3 regions of the Nocardia sp. NPDC051756 genome follow, and region 1 is predicted to be linked to each of the others. Evidence: riboswitches for the same ligand, from Rfam matches in the RefSeq annotation. Region 1 holds a riboswitch; each other region holds the start of a gene.
The links. A riboswitch is a leader RNA that binds a small molecule or an ion and turns the genes downstream of it on or off. The one in region 1 is predicted to bind S-adenosylmethionine.
Positions count from the first base shown of each region.

Region 2: linked by a shared signal. The riboswitch ahead of AB0M22_RS39860 (bifunctional o-acetylhomoserine/o-acetylserine sulfhydrylase) and the one ahead of AB0M22_RS43450 (amino acid ABC transporter permease) in region 1 are both predicted to bind S-adenosylmethionine.
Region 3: linked by a shared signal. The riboswitch ahead of AB0M22_RS28015 (2OG-Fe(II) oxygenase) and the one ahead of AB0M22_RS43450 (amino acid ABC transporter permease) in region 1 are both predicted to bind S-adenosylmethionine.

Region 1 is NZ_JBFAYV010000018.1:35,174-41,100, reverse strand. It holds gene AB0M22_RS43460 (ABC transporter substrate-binding protein) at 1-561, opposite strand, end outside; gene AB0M22_RS43455 (amino acid ABC transporter ATP-binding protein) at 576-1,343, opposite strand; gene AB0M22_RS43450 (amino acid ABC transporter permease) at 1,340-2,356, opposite strand; SAM riboswitch class I at 2,547-2,641, opposite strand; gene AB0M22_RS43445 (hypothetical protein) at 3,032-3,754, shown strand; gene AB0M22_RS43440 (glycosyltransferase) at 3,762-4,931, opposite strand; gene AB0M22_RS43435 (DUF3153 domain-containing protein) at 4,901-5,647, opposite strand; gene AB0M22_RS43430 (carotenoid biosynthesis protein) at 5,744-5,927, opposite strand, start outside.
Region 2 is NZ_JBFAYV010000013.1:46,269-52,195, forward strand. It holds gene AB0M22_RS39845 (oxygenase MpaB family protein) at 1-840, opposite strand, end outside; gene AB0M22_RS39850 (TetR/AcrR family transcriptional regulator) at 1,004-1,666, shown strand; gene AB0M22_RS39855 (homoserine O-acetyltransferase) at 1,683-2,801, opposite strand; gene AB0M22_RS39860 (bifunctional o-acetylhomoserine/o-acetylserine sulfhydrylase) at 2,840-4,177, opposite strand; SAM riboswitch class IV at 4,271-4,381, opposite strand; gene AB0M22_RS39865 (TetR family transcriptional regulator) at 4,433-5,152, opposite strand; gene AB0M22_RS39870 (MFS transporter) at 5,280-5,927, shown strand, end outside.
Region 3 is NZ_JBFAYV010000006.1:414,629-420,555, forward strand. It holds gene AB0M22_RS28005 (MFS transporter) at 1-491, opposite strand, end outside; gene AB0M22_RS28010 (tRNA-dependent cyclodipeptide synthase) at 488-1,207, opposite strand; gene AB0M22_RS28015 (2OG-Fe(II) oxygenase) at 1,207-1,980, opposite strand; SAM riboswitch class IV at 2,134-2,252, opposite strand; gene AB0M22_RS28020 (hypothetical protein) at 2,308-2,907, opposite strand; gene AB0M22_RS28025 (acyl-CoA dehydrogenase family protein) at 3,027-4,208, shown strand; gene mgrA (L-glyceraldehyde 3-phosphate reductase) at 4,225-5,268, opposite strand; gene AB0M22_RS28035 (TetR/AcrR family transcriptional regulator) at 5,309-5,908, opposite strand.

The DNA.
Region 1 (5,927 bases):
GTTGGTGCCGGTGCCGACGCCGATTCGCTTGCCCGCCAGGCTCTTGCGGTCCTTGTAGTCGAGGGTGCTCTGCTTGGGCACCTCGAGCGCGACGGTGTCGTTGCGGTAGGTGGCGAAGTCGTACTTCTCCTTGCGCTCCTCGGTCACCGTCACGTTGGAGATGAACGCGTCCACCTCACCGGAATCGATGCGCACGAAGTTCTGCGACCAATCCGCCACCTGCACAGCGAGTTTCAGGCCGAGCACGTCGGCGACCAGCGAGGCGAAATCGACCTCGGAGCCGACCACGGTCTTGTCGTCGTTGGCATAGAAGCGCAGCGGCGGCGCGGTGCCGGAAGCGCCGGTCACCACCAGGGTGCCGCGATCGCGAATGGCCTGCGGCACCTCGGCGGCGATGCTGTCCACCTTGGCGGCGCGCACCCGGCCGGTCTGGGCGGCGGAGAGGTCGAAGGTGATCGCACCGGCGGGCTGGGCCGCGGACTCCGCTTCGGGATCGGTGCAGCCGGTGGCCAGCAGTACGACCGCGGTCGCGGCGGCGGTGGCCAGGGCGGAGAGCTTCATCGGATACCTGTTCATCAACGGACTCGGGAAAGGAAGGCGCGGGTGCGCGGGTGTTCGGGATGGTCGAGGACGACCTCGGGCGGCCCCTGTTCGACGATCGCGCCGGCATCGAGAAACACCACGGTGTCGGCGATTTCGCGGGCGAAGCCGATCTCGTGGGTGACGATCACCAGTGCGGTGCCGCCGTGCGCGAGGTCGCGGATCACGTCCAGGACCTCGCCGACCAGTTCGGGGTCCAGCGCGGAGGTGGGCTCGTCGAACAGGATCACGCGGGGGCGCAGGGCAAGTGCCCGCGCGATCGCGACGCGCTGCTGCTGCCCGCCGGAGAGCCGGCGCGGGTAGGCGTCGGCCAGCTCACCGATGCCGACCCGGTCCAGCAGCACCCGCGCCTCGGCCTCGACCTCTTTGCGGTCGCGCCGTTGCGCGGAAAGCGGTGCGATGGTGACGTTGTCGAGCACGGTCAGATGCGGGAACAGGTTGAACTGCTGGAAGACGAACCCGATGCGGGAGCGCTGCTTGCGCACCTCGCGGTCGGGCAGCGCGTGCAAGGTGTTGCGGCGCAGCCGATATCCGATCAGCTCACCGTCGATGTGCACGGTTCCCGCGTCCAGCGACTCCAGGTGATTGACCACCCGCAGCAGCGTGGACTTGCCCGAACCGGACGGGCCGATCACCGTGACCACCTCGCCGGAGCGCACGCTCAGGTCGACGCCGCGCAAGACCTCCTGCGCGCCATAGGATTTGCGGACGCCGCGGACCTCGACGGCGAGTTCGGTGCTCATCGGGTCGCTCCTCGCGGTGCGGTGGAACCGGAATCGGCGATCTCGCGCAGCTTCTGCCAGGCCCGCTGGGTGGGCGACGGCGGTGGCGTGCGCTGCGTGCCCTTGGCGTAGTGGCGCTCGATGTAGTACTGCGCCACCGAGAGAATGGTGGTGAGCACGATGTACCAGGCGGTGGCGACCAGCAGCAGCGGCACCACCCGGCCGTTACGCCCGTAGATCACCTGGACCTGGTAGAACAGCTCGGCGATCGCCATCACCGACACGATCGAGGTGCCCTTGAACAGGCTGATCACCTCGTTGGTCGCGTTGGGCAGGATCGAGCGCATGGCCTGCGGGACCACGATGGAGCGGAACTGGCGCACCTTCGGAATGCCCAGCGCGGCAGCCGCTTCCAGCTGACCGGCGTCGACGGAGATGATGCCCGCGCGGATGATCTCGGCCGAGTACGCCGCCTGATGCAGCGCGAGCCCGATCACCGCCGCGGTGAACCCGCTGATCACGCCGTTCACCTCGAAGGTGAAAAACGCGGGGCCGAACGGGATTCCGACCGAGAGCGTGTTGTACAGGTAGGCGATGTTGAACCAGAACAGCAGCTGCACGATGAGCGGAATCGACCGGAACGCCCAGATGTAGCACCACGAGATCACCCGCAGCACCGGATTGTTCGACAGCCGCGCGATAGCCAGCGCGGTGCCGAGCAGGAAGCCGAGCGCGGTGCCCCAAGCGGTGAGCTCCAGCGTCACCTTCAGCGAGGCCAGCACCGACTTCGCGGTGATGTACTTCGCGAACGTCGGCCAGTCCCACCCGGGATTGGTGACCAGGCCGTGGACGAACTGGGCCAGCAGGATGAGCGCGACGGCGCTGATCACCCAGCGCCACGGGTGCCATTGCTTGGCCACCTTCGGCGCGGGATCCGCCGTTGTCGCGGCGGATTCGTCCGGTACCGGGTCGAGCACGGGTTCGGATCGGACGGCGGCCTTGTCGACGGCATCGGGTGCAACGGATGCACTCATGTCGTGGTCCTTCGGAAGAACGAACGAGACCGCGCCACATCGGGCCGCGGTCACACCACCCGGCCAGCGACGGGTGCAACAGCCTGGCTGCGGGTCAGCCCCGACAGCTCGCGGATGTCACCTTGCATTGATCGATATGTCGACGGCCCCAACGGGTGCCACGGGCAGCAGCGGTTCGCACTTCGGTTCTCCTCCATCGGTCCCGGCGGAAGCACCCGCACCCGGTGAACCGGGGGGTTGCTGCGACGTCGACGAGCCAGGTCTCTCGGTCGCTCTGGATGGTTGTCGCCGATCCGGACATCGGACGATGCCAGGGTCGAGCCGAATTATCATGCCCAGCAGGGGAACCCTTAGACAAGGGAAGCAATCACCGTGAGCGTAGATCTTGCCGCGGCCCGGTTTGCCGGGTAGGTCGGATAGCCGGATATGCGCTGGCGCAGTCTGATCGGTGCCGGTCGACTTTCGCAGTGCGGGCGCTCACGTACTCGGGCGGCTCCGCCGGGAAGCAGCATACGGGCAACCGGAGGCCGCGGAGTGCGGACCCCACAAAACCAGGCGTTGCGGTCGCGGCCCTGGGGACACGCCGATAGCTTGCCGCAGGCAATAAAGCCAGTTCAGCGCGTTTGCCGGAGTACCGTCAGCCTTCGATTGCGTCGACGATGAGAAGAGGTCTCCGTGGCCGTAGTGCGCCGTCTGACCGTATTGTCCGCTGTCGCGACCTGCTCGGTCGCGCTGGCGCTCGCGGCCCCGACCGCGGGCGCGGCCCCGACGCCCCCTGCCGCTCCGGTCCCGCCGGTGGTCACCGACCGTTCCGGGCAGAATGGCGCCGTCGCGCCCGGCGACCTGTTCGGCGTCTACAACGCCGCGATCGACGGCCTCCGCGCCTTCGGCATGCAGCCGTTCCTCTATCCGACCGCGGCCGCGTACTGCCTCAACGGCAACTCCCTTGGTCTCGCCCCGGCCGTGGCCGGCGCGGTGCCGGGGCCGTGGCCGAAGACCTCGGTCACCATCCCCGGACTCGACCTGTCCGCCGTGAAGGCGGGGCAGACCATGTTCACCTTCGTCCCGTACGGCTTGAACCAGGACGGACCGGACACTACCGGCATGCAGGTGGCCTGGTTGAACGTGACCAGCGGGCGCGGCGGACTCGCGTCGATGGGCCCGCTGTCCACCATCCTGCGCGCGATGATCCCGGCCGAGGTGCCGATCGCGCTGCGCCCCATCGCCGAACGCGCGATCCAGGACTTCTTCTTCGCCGCCCTCCCGATGGGTGGGGTGCGGGCCGTGCCGGTCGATACCGGGCAGGGCACCGTGCTCGCGGCGGTCTTCGGCACCGTCGAGAACGGTGGTAAGTCCTGCTTCTTCCTGCCGACGGTGGGGATCACCGAGGTTCCGTAGGCGGTCGTTATGCGTTGAGCGCGCGGTCTTTCCAGCGCAGGGTGCCCCGTCGTCGGGCGCGCTGGGAGCGTGCCCAGAGCGTCGAATAGGCGGCCACCGAGAACGGATGCGCCAGCGCCGCAAGGACATCGGCAGCGCCGAGCGTGCGGGTTTCGAGTGAGCGCGCCAGCAGTCTGCCGGAGACGGCCGCCGCATAGCCGAGCACCCCTGTGCGGCGCACAGCGCCTCGGCCCAGGAGAGCCGCCAGCGGTGGAACCCAATAGGCCAGGGCGGCAACCGTTCCCACGGCCGCGCCGCCCGCCATGGTGCCGCCGTACGCGGACCACAGCCAGCGGGTGTAACCGGCGTCTAGTTCGGCAGTGCTCTCGTACATTCGAGTGCTCGCCATGCGCCCCGCGGCGACCAACACGGTGGGTTGGCCTGCGCGGCGCAGTATTCGGGCGATGTCGAGGTCTTCGGTCACGCTGGCGGCCACCGCGGCGTGCCCGCCGATGGCGCGATAAGCGGCGGTGTCGAAAACCAGAAACTGGCCGCAGGCAACGGAAGTCGACGGCCGCAGGCTCCGGTTGGCCAGCGCGATCGGTAGCGTCGCCGCCCACGACCAAGCCAGCAACGGCTGCACCAAGGCCTCGGTCACCGACTCGGCCCGTTGCCTCGGCCACGGAGACACCAACGCGACCCGGCGCTTCCGCAGTTCGGTGACCGCCGCTGCAATCGCGCCAGGCGCCAGCCGGACATCCGCGTCCACGAAGACCAGAACGGGCGCGACCACCGAATCGGCCAATCGCGCACACGCGGCGGCTTTACCGGTCCAGCCCGACGGGGGTTCGGTGTCGTTGCGCAACACCGTGATTCGCGGATCATCGCCGGCGGCATCGATCGCGGCAGCGAAGGTGTCATCGCTCGACGCGTCATCGAGAATCACGACACTCATCCGCGCGACCCCACGCTGCGCCCGCAGATCCGCGATCAGCCCGGGTAGCCGCGCGGCCTCGTCCCGGGCCGGTACACATACCGCGACCGGCTCGATCACGCTGGTCGCGGTATTCGCCAACTGGCGCACCGTGATTCGGTTGCCGAGCGCGATCCCCGCGCCCAGCACCGCGATCCCGGTGCCGGCCCGAACCGCGCTCAGCCGAACGGAATTCAGCGGTTCTGCTTGACCGATTTCCACCACCGGCTCCAGGAGAGGCCGGTGGGCGCGCCCGGCGCGGGCGGGTTGCGGTCCATGTAGGCCATGGCCGCGATGATGGCGGCGACGGCGAGGGTGATGCCGCCGACGATGCCGGCCCAGCCGGCGAACGAGCGGGTGTTCGGGTCGGCGTAGCTGACCTCCGCGCGCAGCGTGGAGACGTCGCCGGCGGGCAGCTTCCAGGACACGATGTTGTCGCCCTCGCGGTTGCCGTTGGTCTTGGCCACGCGGGCGGGGAAGGCGATGGTGAACTGCACGTCGGAGCCGTGCGGCGGCACGGATTTCAGGTCGACCCGCCCGGTCAGGCTGACCAGGTCGCCGGCCCGCTGGAATTGCAGTTGGAACATGCCCTGGGTTTGCTCGGACAGCTGGCCGAGCTGGCCGACCTCGCCGAACGACATGTCCTCGAAGAACACCTGACTGCCGACGTACCCGTCCTGGGAATAGGACTCCACCCGGACCTTCGCGGCGAGCGAGTCCGGCGCCTTCAGCTGCGGGCCCTTGTCATTGGGTTCGGCGGGCACCACCGCGGCGACGATCCGCCCGGAGACGCGGTCGTTGGACGAAACACCCATCGACACCTGCACCCGCAGGCAACCCGCGAGGACGGGCGCCAGCAATGCCGCAAGCAGAACGGCCGCGGCGACGCGCACGCCAAGGCGGCGGGTCCGCGGCGACGGTAGTACCGGGGCATCGGGCATCGTGGTGACGGGACTCGGCTGCACGGGGACATCGTGCCAGGCCATCCGTCCAGATGCCCACGCGACGGGCGGAACGAGCCTCGCGATGTGTCGCGGCTAGCCCGCCTGCTCCGGTCGCGAGCGGGAAAAGCACAGGTGACGCAGCAGCGGGAGGCCCAGAACGGCCAGCCCGACGCCGCCGTAGCCCGCCGAAACCGGCAGACCGAGAAACACGGCGTGCGCGAGCGCGGAACCGAGCCAGGTCCACAGGAAAACCGCCACCGGTACGGATATCGCGGAA
Region 2 (5,927 bases), on a different contig from region 1:
TTCCTTCAGGATCTGCCCCGCCATCGGCGCGATGAACGGCGCGGCGACCAGCAGCCCGAACGAGTTGAACCGGCTGAAGCCCCAGACCAGCACCTTGGCGGGCAGCTTCATCGCGAGATCGACGATGCCCCAGCGATCGAAGCGCCCGAGCTTGCGCATCCACTTCGGCAGCGTCGCCACCGAGGCCAGCGAAAGCAGCCTGCTGCCAACGAAATACGAGAGGCCGGCACCGTTGCGCGGCGAGGTCCACAGCAGATGGTGCATGCCCTCCTCGGCGCGTTCGGAGGTGCACAGCCGCGGTCGCACCCGCTCGTAGTACGCGCGCACCTCCGCGCGCGAACGCGGCACGTCCTCCGGCTTGCAGGTCTGCAACTCGGCGGCGATCGCGCACTCCTGCCAGAACCGCGTTTCTTCTTCCGGCGTCAGCCCCGGGCCGAACATCTCGTAGGCCTTGAGCACCGAGTGCCAGCCGGTGATGTGGATCCACAGCTGGGTGTCCGGGCTGTTCGCGCTGTAGCGGTTGCCGCTGATCGGTTCGATGCCGGTCATCGGCGCGTGGATCTGCATCAGGTGCTCGGCCGCCTGGATGGCGGTGCGGCCGTCGGCGATCGCGGCGATCAGGAAGTAGGAGAAGGTGTGGTCGAGGCGCTTGCGCGGGTCACTGTAGATGCCGCGCGAGTCGGCCACGGCCGCGGTGAGGAACGGGTCGAAGTGCTCGAGCACGACGGCGCGCTGGAAGCCGATGACCGCGGTCGGCGCGGTCCAGACCTTCCAGCTCGGCGAATCGGGGCCGAAGAACCCGTAGTCGTCCCGGCGCAGAGTGGTCGGATCGAAGTGCATCACGTGCTCCTTTGCGGTGATCGCCCCGGCACCGGGGGTGAATACAACGCAACCGTAGCAATTGCCTGCAATGAATACAACGGTTGCGTAGCATTTGTGTCCGGAAGGATTCGGGATCGAGCCGGGATGCTGTCAGGATGGACCGCATGGAGGTGGAACGGCAGTGACCACATCGCGCGCCGCGGCGGACCGGCCGCGCCGGCGCTATGCGCCACGCCTGCCGCCGGAGCAGCGCCGGGCCCAGCTGCTCGACGCCGCCTTCGCAGTGCTGAGCCGGGTGGAGCTGCACGAGCTGAGCATGGAGGCGGTCGCGCAGGAAGCGGGCGTCGGCAAGCCGGTGCTCTACACCGTGTTCAAGACCCGCGCGGAACTCGTTGCGGCGCTGCTGGAACGCGAGCGCGAGCGCGGCCTCGAACAGGTCGCCGAGACCCTGCCGACCGACCTGATGGGCGCCGACCCCGTGGTCGCGGCCTCGGCCACGGTCGAGGCGTTCGTCGGTGTGGCACTGGAGAATCCGACCCGCTGGCGACTGATCCTGGCCGGGCCGGGCAACGCGCCCGACGAATACCGTGAGGCCCTGCGCAATTCGCGCGCGGGCATCTTCGATCAGGCCGAAGCGCTGGTCCGCATCGGCACCGCGCTCGAACCCCGGTGGGCCGGAGTGGATTCCGCGCTGCTGACCAACTCGCTGCTCCAGGTCGCCGAGATGCTCGGCCGGCTGGCGGTCAGCGAGCCCGACGAATACCCGCGCGAACGGCTCCAGGGTTTCGTGCACGCCATCGTCGGCCTATTGGTCGGCGCACCACCGAAAGACGTTGGCGCGTAGCGCTTCCGACCAGATATCAGCTGGTGGGCTGACGGCTCTGCTGAGCTAGCCGCATCGTCTCGGTCAGCAGCTTGGACACCGCGGCCGCCTCGGTGAGGAACCCGTCGTGCCCGTCGCGCGAGTGCACGACCTCGAGCCCGTCGCATCCCGGCAGTCCCTCGGCGAGTTCCTGCTGCGTGCGCAGCGGGTACAGCCGATCGGAGTCGACGCCGCCGACCACGCACGGCACCGGCGTAGCGGCCAGCGCCGCGCGCACTCCGCCGCGTCCACGCCCGATGTCGTGCCGGTTCATCGCCTCGGTCAGCAGCACGTAGGTGCCGGGATCGAAACGCCCGCACAGCTTGTCGGCCTGATGGTCCAGGTAGCTCTGCACCGCGTACCGGCCACCGCGCCACGGATCCTCGGCGCCCTGCGCGCCGTTCTCGAACCGGTGATCCAGCTCGTCCTCGGTGCGGTAGGTCAGGTGCGCGATGCGCCGGGCGATGCCCATGCCGGTCATCGGCGCGCGGTCGGTGTCGTGATAGTCGCCGCCCTGCCAGTCCGGATCGGCCTTGATCGCCGCGATCTGGGTGGTCTGGGTGCCGATCTGATCGGCGGTGGCGCGCGCGCCGACGGCCAGCACCAGCGCGGAGCCGACCCGGTCCGGCGCGCCGACCATCCACTCCAGCACCCGCATGCCGCCCATCGACCCGCCGACCACGGCGGCCAGCCGCTCGATGCCGAGCAGGTCAACCAGCGCCTCTTCCGCAGCCACCTGGTCGCGGATGGAGATCTCCGGGAACCTTGCGCCCCAAGGCTTTCCGTCCGGCGCCAGGGTCGACGGCCCGGTGCTGCCCTGGCAGCCGCCGAGCACGTTCGTCGCGATCACACACCACTCGTCGGTGTCCAGCGGACAGCCAGGTCCGACCATCCCGTCCCACCAGCCGGGCAGCTGGTGGATGTCGTCGGGGTGACCGACCACGTGCGAGTCACCGGTCAGCGCGTGCTCGACCAGCACCACGTTGTCCAGCGTGGGGGAGAGCTCGCCCCAGCGCTGCACCGCGAGATGGACCTGCGGAATGACCGCGCCGCTCTCCAGCTTGACGTCCCCGACGGCGATGATGCCGAGCCGCCCGTCCGGGGGTGGCAGGGCCACCCCGGACGAACGGGCGAAACTCGGTTCGGTACTCAAGGTCACGTCGCCGCCGCCGCGAAACCGGCCCGCAGGTCGCTCAGGATGTCCTCGATTCCCTCGATGCCCACCGCCAACCGGACCAGACCCGGAGTGACGCCGGCGAGCAGTTGCTCTTCGGGCGTCAGCTGCGAATGTGTGGTCGACGCGGGGTGAATCACGAGGGAGCGCACATCTCCGATGTTAGCCACATGGCTGTGCAGGGCTAATCCGTCCACGAACTTCTTGCCCGCATCGACACCGCCGCGCAGCTCGAAGGCGACGATCGCGCCGGGACCCTTCGGCGCCAGCTGCTGCGCGCGCTCGTACCACGGCGAGTCCGGCAGACCCGCGTAGATCACCTTGGTGACCTCCGGCTGCTCGGTCAGGAATGCGGCGACCGCCTTGGCGTTGGCCACGTGCCGCTCGACCCGCAGGCTCAGCGTCTCGATGCCCTGGCTGATCAGGAACGCGTTGAACGGCGAGATGGCCGAGCCGAGGTCGCGCAGCAACTGCACGCGGGCCTTGAGCGCGAAGGCGGGCGCGCCGAGATCGGCGAACACCGCACCGTGGTAGCTCGGGTCCGGGGTGGTGAAGCCGGGGAAGCGCGGCTGTCCTTGCGCGTCGGTCACCGTCCAGTCGAAGTTGCCGCCGTCGACGATCACGCCGGCCACCGCCGAGCCGTGCCCGCCGAGGTACTTGGTCGCCGAGTGCACGACGATGTCGGCGCCGTGCGCCAGCGGCTGGATCAGATACGGGGTGGCCACCGTGTTGTCCACGATGAGCGGCAGCCCGGCCTCGTGCGCGATCGCGGAGATGCCGGGGATGTCGAAGATGGCGCTGCTCGGGTTGGCGATGGTCTCGCCGTAGAACGCCTTGGTGTTCGGGCGAATCGCGGCCCGCCACTGGTCCAGGTCGTCGGGATCGTCGACGAAGGACACCTCGATGCCGAGCTTGGGCAGCGAGTAGTGGAAGAGGTTGTAGGTGCCGCCGTAGAGATGCGGGCTGGACACGATGTGATCGCCGGCGGACGCCAGGTTCAGGATCGCGAACGTCTCCGCGGCCTGCCCGGAGGCCAGCAGCAGGGCCGCGACGCCGCCTTCGAGCGCGGCGACGCGCTGCTCGACCACGTCCTGGGTGGGGTTCATGATCCGGGTGTAGATGTTGCCCGGCTCGGCGAGCCCGAACAGCGCCGCGGCGTGATCGGTGTCGCGGAAGGCGTACGAGGTGGTCTGGTAGATGGGCAGGGCCCGGGCGCCGGTGGTGCTGTCGGGGGCCTGGCCCGCGTGCACCTGCTTGGTCTCGAAGGACCACTGCGCGGTGGGATCGATATCGGCCGCGGGCACGGTGGAATCACTCATGAGCTTTGCTCCAAAGAAAAGGGTTGTTCGCCAGAACTACAAGGGTTATCGGGATGTGGGCGAAGGACAACAACACATTTCGGGAACCTCCTGAAAGCGCGCTTGCTCTCGACCTTCGAGAGCCCGGTCATCACCCGGAGCACCCCACCGCTGCTGGAGGGTTGCCGTCCAGCAAGCCGGGGCTTCGCGCTGGCACTCATGACCTGAGGGCATCATAACCGGCCGTCCCGCGACGGCCGAAACCTATCCGCGAACTCAGCCGGAAGTGCTGGTCCGCGCGCCGCCGCAGACCCGGACGAACTCGTCGAACGCCGCACAGAACGAGTTGCGGCCCGCGGTCGCGGCGTCGTGCAGATCGTCGTAGTCGAACATGCTCTCGCCGCATTCCATCGCGAGATGACCGATGAGCTGCCAGGAGCCGAGGATCAGCCGCACCGGCAGCGCGCAGGGCGTGGTGCCGAGTCGTTCGGCGACCACCGCGGCGATGGCGATGTTCTTGTTGTCCGCGTGCTCGATGCTGCGCGCGCTGACCGCGGGACTGCTGCGCACGATCCGCTGCATCTGCTGGAACTGCCGGAAGGAGACCGGCCCGCCGCCGGGTTCGTGCACGGCTCGGTCGATCACCTGCAAGAACGCGGTACGCAGCGATTCCAGTTCGTTGTCACTGGCCGGCAGTTCGCGCAGCGTCTGCGCCACGGCCTGGCCGAAGTCCTGCACCGGCCCGAGGACGATGTCCTCTTTACTGTCGAAATACCGGTTGATCGTGCGCGGCGAGACGTCCGCGGCGTTGGCGATCTGCTCGACCGTCGTCGCGTCGAAACCCTGTGTGTCGCACAGGTTCAGGCCGATCTCGATGATCCGCAGCCGGGTCTGCTGCTTCTTGCGTTCGCGCAGGCCGGTATGGGCGTGCGGCGCGGCGCTCGCAGGGGTCTGCGCTGCGGCACTCGCGCCCGTCGGCGTCGGTGACTCGAGCATGCTCCCACCCTAACGCAACCTAGTGTTTTCGTGTCCGTAACCGCCAAATGTCGCATCACGACATTTTTCGCTTGACGCCAAATGTCGTCTACTGACAGGATAGCCACCGAGTTCCGAAGACGAGGAGATGACCGTGACCGACACTGCGCAAGCGGTAGAAGTTCCCCAGAAACAAGGCAGTTCGGCACGCTGGTTCGCCCTCGGCGTGATCGCATTGGCCCAGCTCATGGTGGTCTTGGACGCCACCATCGTGACCATTTCGCTGCCCTTTGCCCAGCAGGATCTCGGCATCAGCGACGGCAACAAGCAGTGGATGCTGACCGCTTACACGCTGATCTTCGGCGGCCTGCTGCTGCTCGGCGGCCGGCTGGCCGACTACCTCGGCCGGCGCCGGATGTTCATCGTCGGCCTGGTCGGTTTCGCCGCCGCGTCGGCACTTGCCGGTCTCGCGCAGAACGGCGCGGAGATGTTCGCCGGACGTGCGCTGCAGGGTGCGTTCGCGGCGTTGCTCGCGCCCGCGGCGTTGTCGCTGTTGTCGGTGACCTTCACCGAGGCGCGCGAGCGGGCCACCGCGTTCGGCGTGTTCGCCGGCATCTCTGCCGGTGGCGCCGCGCTCGGCCTGATCGCCGGCGGCGCGCTCACCGAGTACGCCTCGTGGCGCTGGTGCCTGCTGGTGAATACCCCGATCGCGCTGCTCGCCCTGGTCGGCGCGCTGGCCTGGGTGGTCAAGGACGTGCCTGCGCCGCGGACCGGTGGCTACGACGTGCCCGGCGCG
Region 3 (5,927 bases), on a different contig from region 1:
CCGAGGCTCGGCACCAGCAGACCGCCGAGCACCGGTCCGATGGCCAACCCGAGCCCGTTCACCGAATACAACCATCCGATCGCCTTCCCCCGATCACCCTGCGGGAACAGCGATTCCACCAACGTCGACGTGCTCGTGTACAGCACGGCACACGCCGCGCCCTGCACGAACCGCGCGACGAGCAGCACCCCGATCGACCACGACAGCGCCGCGCCCGTGGACGCGACCACGAACAGCGCGAGCCCGAACAGCAGCACCTTCCGCCGCCCGAGCCGGTCGGCGACCCGCCCGGCCGTCACCATGAACATCGACAACGCCATCAGGAAGACGCCGAGCGTCAACTCCGTATTCGACGCTCCCGCTTGCAGATCCGCACCGATAGCGGGCAGCGCGGTGGTGACGATGGTCAGGTCGATGCACCCGAGAAACGACGCCACCGCCAACCCGGTGAACCCGACGACCCGCCGCCGCGCGGGAATCTCGACGGTCACTGGTCGGCCTCCGTGTTGTTCGACGCCGACTTACGCTTCTTGAACCGCAAGGGCAACCACGCGACCCGGTCCGGGTGCTCCGGCTCGACGAAGAGTTCCCGCGTGCGCCCCATCGCGGCGGAGATCTTCTGCGGATAGATCACGTAGTCGAAACCCTCGTGCGCCCACAGCGGCATGATGATCGGGCATTCCTCCAAAAGGTATGCGCGGCACGACTTCCGCACCGACTCTTGATCGACCTCCGGCTCGCGGGAAAGCCGTCGTTCGATGAACCGATCGATGGTGCTGTCGATCGCGTGCCGATACGGTTCGTCGGTCTCGTAGGCGTGCTCGATCGCGTCGTACAGATCGCCGTAACGCGGATGCGACAGCGCGAAGTCCCAGCGCAATATGTTTGTCGGGCAATCGATCTGGTCCAGGTAGCCGATATTGCGGGCGATCCACTGGTCGCCGGCGATACGCGCCCGAGCGTGCCGGTCGATATCGGTTCCGCCGCTGAGATTGTGCCGTTGCAGGGTGTCCGCGACCGCGATCGCGCAGCGGCCGAAGTTCGACCGGTTGATCAGATCGATGGTGGCGGCGAGCTTTTCACCCTCGTGATAGTCCGCGCCGACGCTGACCAGCAGCACGGTGGACCGTCCGTCGGTGGTGATGCCGTCCGAGCGCAGGTCGTAGGCGGCTTTGTGGGACGCGGAGAGCAGCGTGGTCGTAGCCATCAGCTCCACACCTTCAACGACTCGGCCGGATCGCTGACCCCGATGAACAGCCCGATGGTGATGCGCGGGCGATCCTGCGACGGCGCGACCGCGTGTACCCGGCGCGGATCGATGAAGATCGCGTCGCCGACCTGCGGCGTGATCACCAGCGCGGGCTCGCCGACGGCCGCGCGGTCGATGCCGTAGACCCGGTCGCCGGAGCGGTCTCGATACTCGCTTTCGTCGGGATAGTCGTCCCAGATCTCCAATTCCCCGCCCCGGTCCGGGACGTCGAGATAGACGTTGACCGAGAGCTGGCGGACGATCCGAATCTCGAAGTCCTCGGGCAGGTTTCGGCCCACGTTGTCGGTGTGCGGCTCGAGATCCACCCCCGCGAGCTGGTAGCGCGCGACCCCGGCGAAGAACGCCTGCCCGTTGCGCCGCAGCAAACTCGCTCCGGCCGGCCAGATCTCGTCCAGCAGCAGCCGAACATCGTCCGCCGGATAGGAATATGGCGAGGCGATATCGCGCAGCCGGTCGATATTGTGGCGGGCCTCGTCGAAGTACGCGCCGCGTCCGGCCTCGGTGCTGGTCTCGGAGAACGCGTGCCCGATCCGCCGGAACTGCGGGTCGGTGGCCAGCGGCCCGTGATCCTGTCTGCCGACGAACGCCCGGCGTAAGTGATCGAGCGCGTCGGGCCGGACGAATCCGGCCAGTCTGACCGCGTGCACGTCGCCGTTCAACAGCGCGGTCAGCGACGCGTGGTCGAATCCTTGCCTGGTGGTGTCCAACACGCGGTCTCCGAGAGCTGGCGTGGCCGTAGTCATGTCGATCCCCTCTGGTTGTCGCTCGATGGACCGGGCACAGGCCCAGGCGTGAGTGGGGAGTTCGCGGTTTCGGACATGGCTCGACCCCCATCTCTCGAGAGGGCTCCAGAATGTCGACGGAGCCCGCGCTTGCCCGGGCCGCATTACGCGGCTCGGCCTGGTCTTGACCCGGGGCACCCCGCCGCGGTTGGAGGGTTGCCGGCCAGCTAGCCGGGGACTTGACGCTGGCACTCTTGACCTGACTCAAGAGTTCCGCACGCCAGAAGCGTTGTCACGCTTTTGAATCGCGCTGAGTTATGCACGTAGACCGAGACCGCGCAATTCCAGCGCGGCCAGTGCGCGGACCGTATCGTCGTCGCCGCGCCGCCACGCGTCCACCACGTCCGCGTCGATCCGGTCCAGTGTGCGCAGGGGTTGATTGGTGAGCGCGCGCAAGGCGAGCAGGTCTCGTCCGCCCGGCGCGGTCCGCAGGCGCACGGCCGCGGCGGCTCGGCGGATCCAGCGCACGCGCAGCGGTAGCCAGACGAACAGGACGAGCCCGAGCGGGACGATCAGCAGGCTGATCGCCAGGGCCATGGCCAGATCGTTGGTGAGCGCCTGCTGATCGTGCCCGGCCTCGGCCATCGAGCGGGCCGCTCCGGCGGCGCGTTCGAACGGGGAGGTCAGATCGTCGCCGACCACCGGGACCCGCCCGACCTTGCGCCCGACATCGCCGAGACTGTCGGCCAGGCCGCCGCCCGCGCCCTCCAGCTTCTGACCGGGAACGGCGAGTTTCTGCACCAGGTCGTGCAGCCAGAGCGCGGCCTTGATCGAGCCGTACACCCACGCCGCCACCAGCAGATCCGTGACCAATTGTCGGGCGGCGACGGGAGCCCGATCGGCGTAAATCTTCACGGATTCAGAATCCTCGGTCCGTTGAGTGAAAACAGGGCTTTCGCTGTCGATCGAGCAGGGGAGAGGCTGAACCGGAAATCTGCCCGGCGCGGCGCGCCCGACGATGAAGGAGTTCGCTGATGACCATTCGGTCGCTGGACGACGCGCTCGGTGCGGTGACCGAACTCGCGCCCATCGCGCGGCAGTACAGCCAGAAGGCCGAGGACGCCCGCGATCTCCCGGACGAGGTGGTCGACGCCATCTCGGCCGCGGGCCTGTGGGGCGTGTTCACCCCGACCGGTGTCGGCGGCAGCGGTCTGATCGGGGTCGACGAGGCGTTCGAGATCGTGCGGGCGGTCGCCTACGCGGATACCAGCACGGCGTGGAGCCTGTTCATCTGCGCGACGACACCGGCCATCGTGGCGTCGAAGTTGCCGGCCGACGGCATCGACGAGGTGTTGGCCGAGGGGATCGGGCCGATGTCGCTGGTGTTCGGTCCGAACGGGCGCAGCACGCCGACCGAGGGCGGGTTGCGGGTGACCGGGCGCTGGCCGTTCGCCAGCGGAATCGGTTATGCCGGTTGGGTTATGGCCAACACCGTGCTGCTCGATGCGGACGGCGCGCCGAAGGTGGGAGCGGGCGGGCTGCCCGAACTCGTCTCGGTCGTCGTGCCCGCCGACGACGTCGGCATCATCGACGACTGGCATGTGGCCGGCCTACGCGGCACGGGCTCGATGAGTTTCGCGCTCGACGACGTGTATGTGCCTGCGCGCCGGACCTTTCCGTTCCTCGCGCCCAGCCGGCTGGCGGACGCGAAGTATCGGCTTCCGCTGTTCAGCCTGCTCGCGCCCGGGTTCACCGGGGTCGCGGTCGGTACCGCCGAGCACGCGCTCGACGAGGTCCTCGCCGTGCTGCCGACGCGCGCCGGACCGCCGACGTTCCAGCCGGCGTCCGCGGACCCGGTGATCCAGCGGGCAGTCGGACGCGCACAGGCCGCGATCCGGGCCGCCCGCGAGTCCACGCGGGCGGTGTTCGATACCTACGTCGACCGGCGGCTACGCGGCGACGACCTGAGCCTGCTTCCGGTTGCCGACCGGAGCGAGTTGCATCAGCAGGCGGTCTGGGCCGCGAACACCTGCCGCGACGCCGTCGACGACCTCTTCCGGATCGCCGGTGCGAGCGCGATCTACGAGTCGAGCCCGATCCAACGGCTCTGGCGCGATATCAACGTGCTCAACCAGCACCTGTATCTGCGCGACACGCAACACGAGCACGCGGGCAAGCTCGCCCTCGGCATCGACGTGGTGAACCCGACGATCTGAGTCCTCGCAACACCTTTCAGAGCGTGCCTTGCCGTGCCGACCGCCACAGATCGACCGCACCGTCGTCCTCGAGCAGCGCGTCGATCTCGGCCAGTTCGCCGGCGCTGAATTCGAGCGTGCCCAGCGCCGCGACGTTCTGCTCGAGCTGTTCGGTGGTGGACGCGCCGATCACCAGCGAGGTCACCCGATCGTCGCGCAGCGCCCAGGCCAGGGCCAGTTGCGCCAGCGTCTGCCCGCGCTTGTCCGCGAGCGCGTCGAGCTTGCGCAGCCGTTCGATCATCTCGGGGGTGAGCAGCTCGTTCTGGAACGACTTGTCCTGGGCGGCACGGGATTCCGGTGGGATGCCGTCGAGGTACTTCGAGGTGAGCAGTCCCTGCGCGAGCGCGGTGAACCCGATGACGCCGAACCCCTCCTCGGTGGCGGCGTCGAGCAGACCCTCGGTCTCGATCCAGCGGTTGAGCATCGAGTAGGACGGCTGGTGGATGAGCAGCGGCGTGCCCAGCTCGCGCAGCAGCCTCGCCATCGTGAGGGAATCCTGCGCGGTGTACGAGGAGATGCCGACGTACAAGGCTTTCCCTTGGCGGACAGCGGTATTCAGTGCGGCCGCGGTCTCCTCCAGCGGCGTCGTCGGGTCGAACCGGTGCGAGTAGAAGATGTCGACGTAGTCGAGTCCGAGCCGGCCCAGCGATTGATCGAGGGAGGCGAGCACATACTTGCGCGACCCGCCGCCCTGCCCGTACGGCCCCGGCCACATGTCCCATCCGGCCTTGGTCGAGATGACGAGTTCGTCGCGATAGGCGGCGAGATCCTCGCGCAGGATGCGCCCGGCATTGATCTCCGCCGAGCCGTATGGCGGCCCGTAGTTGTTCGCCAGGTCGAAGTGCGTGATGCCCAGATCGAAAGCGCGCAACGCGATTTCGCGCTGGACGAGGTAGGGGCGATCGTCGCCGAAGTTGTGCCAGAAGCCGAGCGAGAGCAGCGGCAGGTCGAGCCCGGATCGGCCCGAGCGGCGGTAGCCCATGGCGCCCCCGTACCTGGTCGGTTCCGGAACGTATGTCATGCGGACCTCCTCGTCCTCGCGAAATCGGTTGTACGGACAGTCAGTTCGAGCGGGGCAGGAGCAGGTCCTCGACGAGCGTGTCCACCAGGCCGCGGGGGAGCGGCGAGCCGGTCAGGGCGCAATAGACGATCGGGCCGACGAGCGCGTCGAGCGCGGCGTCGGGGCTCAGTCTCGGCGCGATCAGCCCGGCCTCGATGCCGCGCACGAGCAGATCGCGTTCCTGGGCGCGGCGCGGACCGAGGTAGCGCTCGTGAAAACTCTGGGCGGTGCCGGGATCATGCTGCGCCTGGGCGATGAGCGCGAGCAGGACCTTGCCGGCCGGGTCGTGGGTGAGGAATCGCGCGAAGGCGCGCAGATAGTCCCGAATGCTCTCCGCCGTAGGCGTTTCCGTCGGAACGGGCAGGTGTTTGCCGGTGTCCTCGATGATCGTGTCCAGCAGGATCTCGACCTTCGACGGCCACCAGCGGTAGATGGTCTGCTTGGCGACGCCGGCCCGGCGCGCGATGGCCTCGATGGTCAGTGCGCTGAAACCGTGCTCGACGAGCAGATCGTCCGCGGCATGCAACACGGCCAGGCGGGCGGCCTCGTCGCGCCGAGGACCGGACCTAGGTCGCGGCGACGGCGTGCTGGTGGCTGGCATGCGAATCACAATACCCATC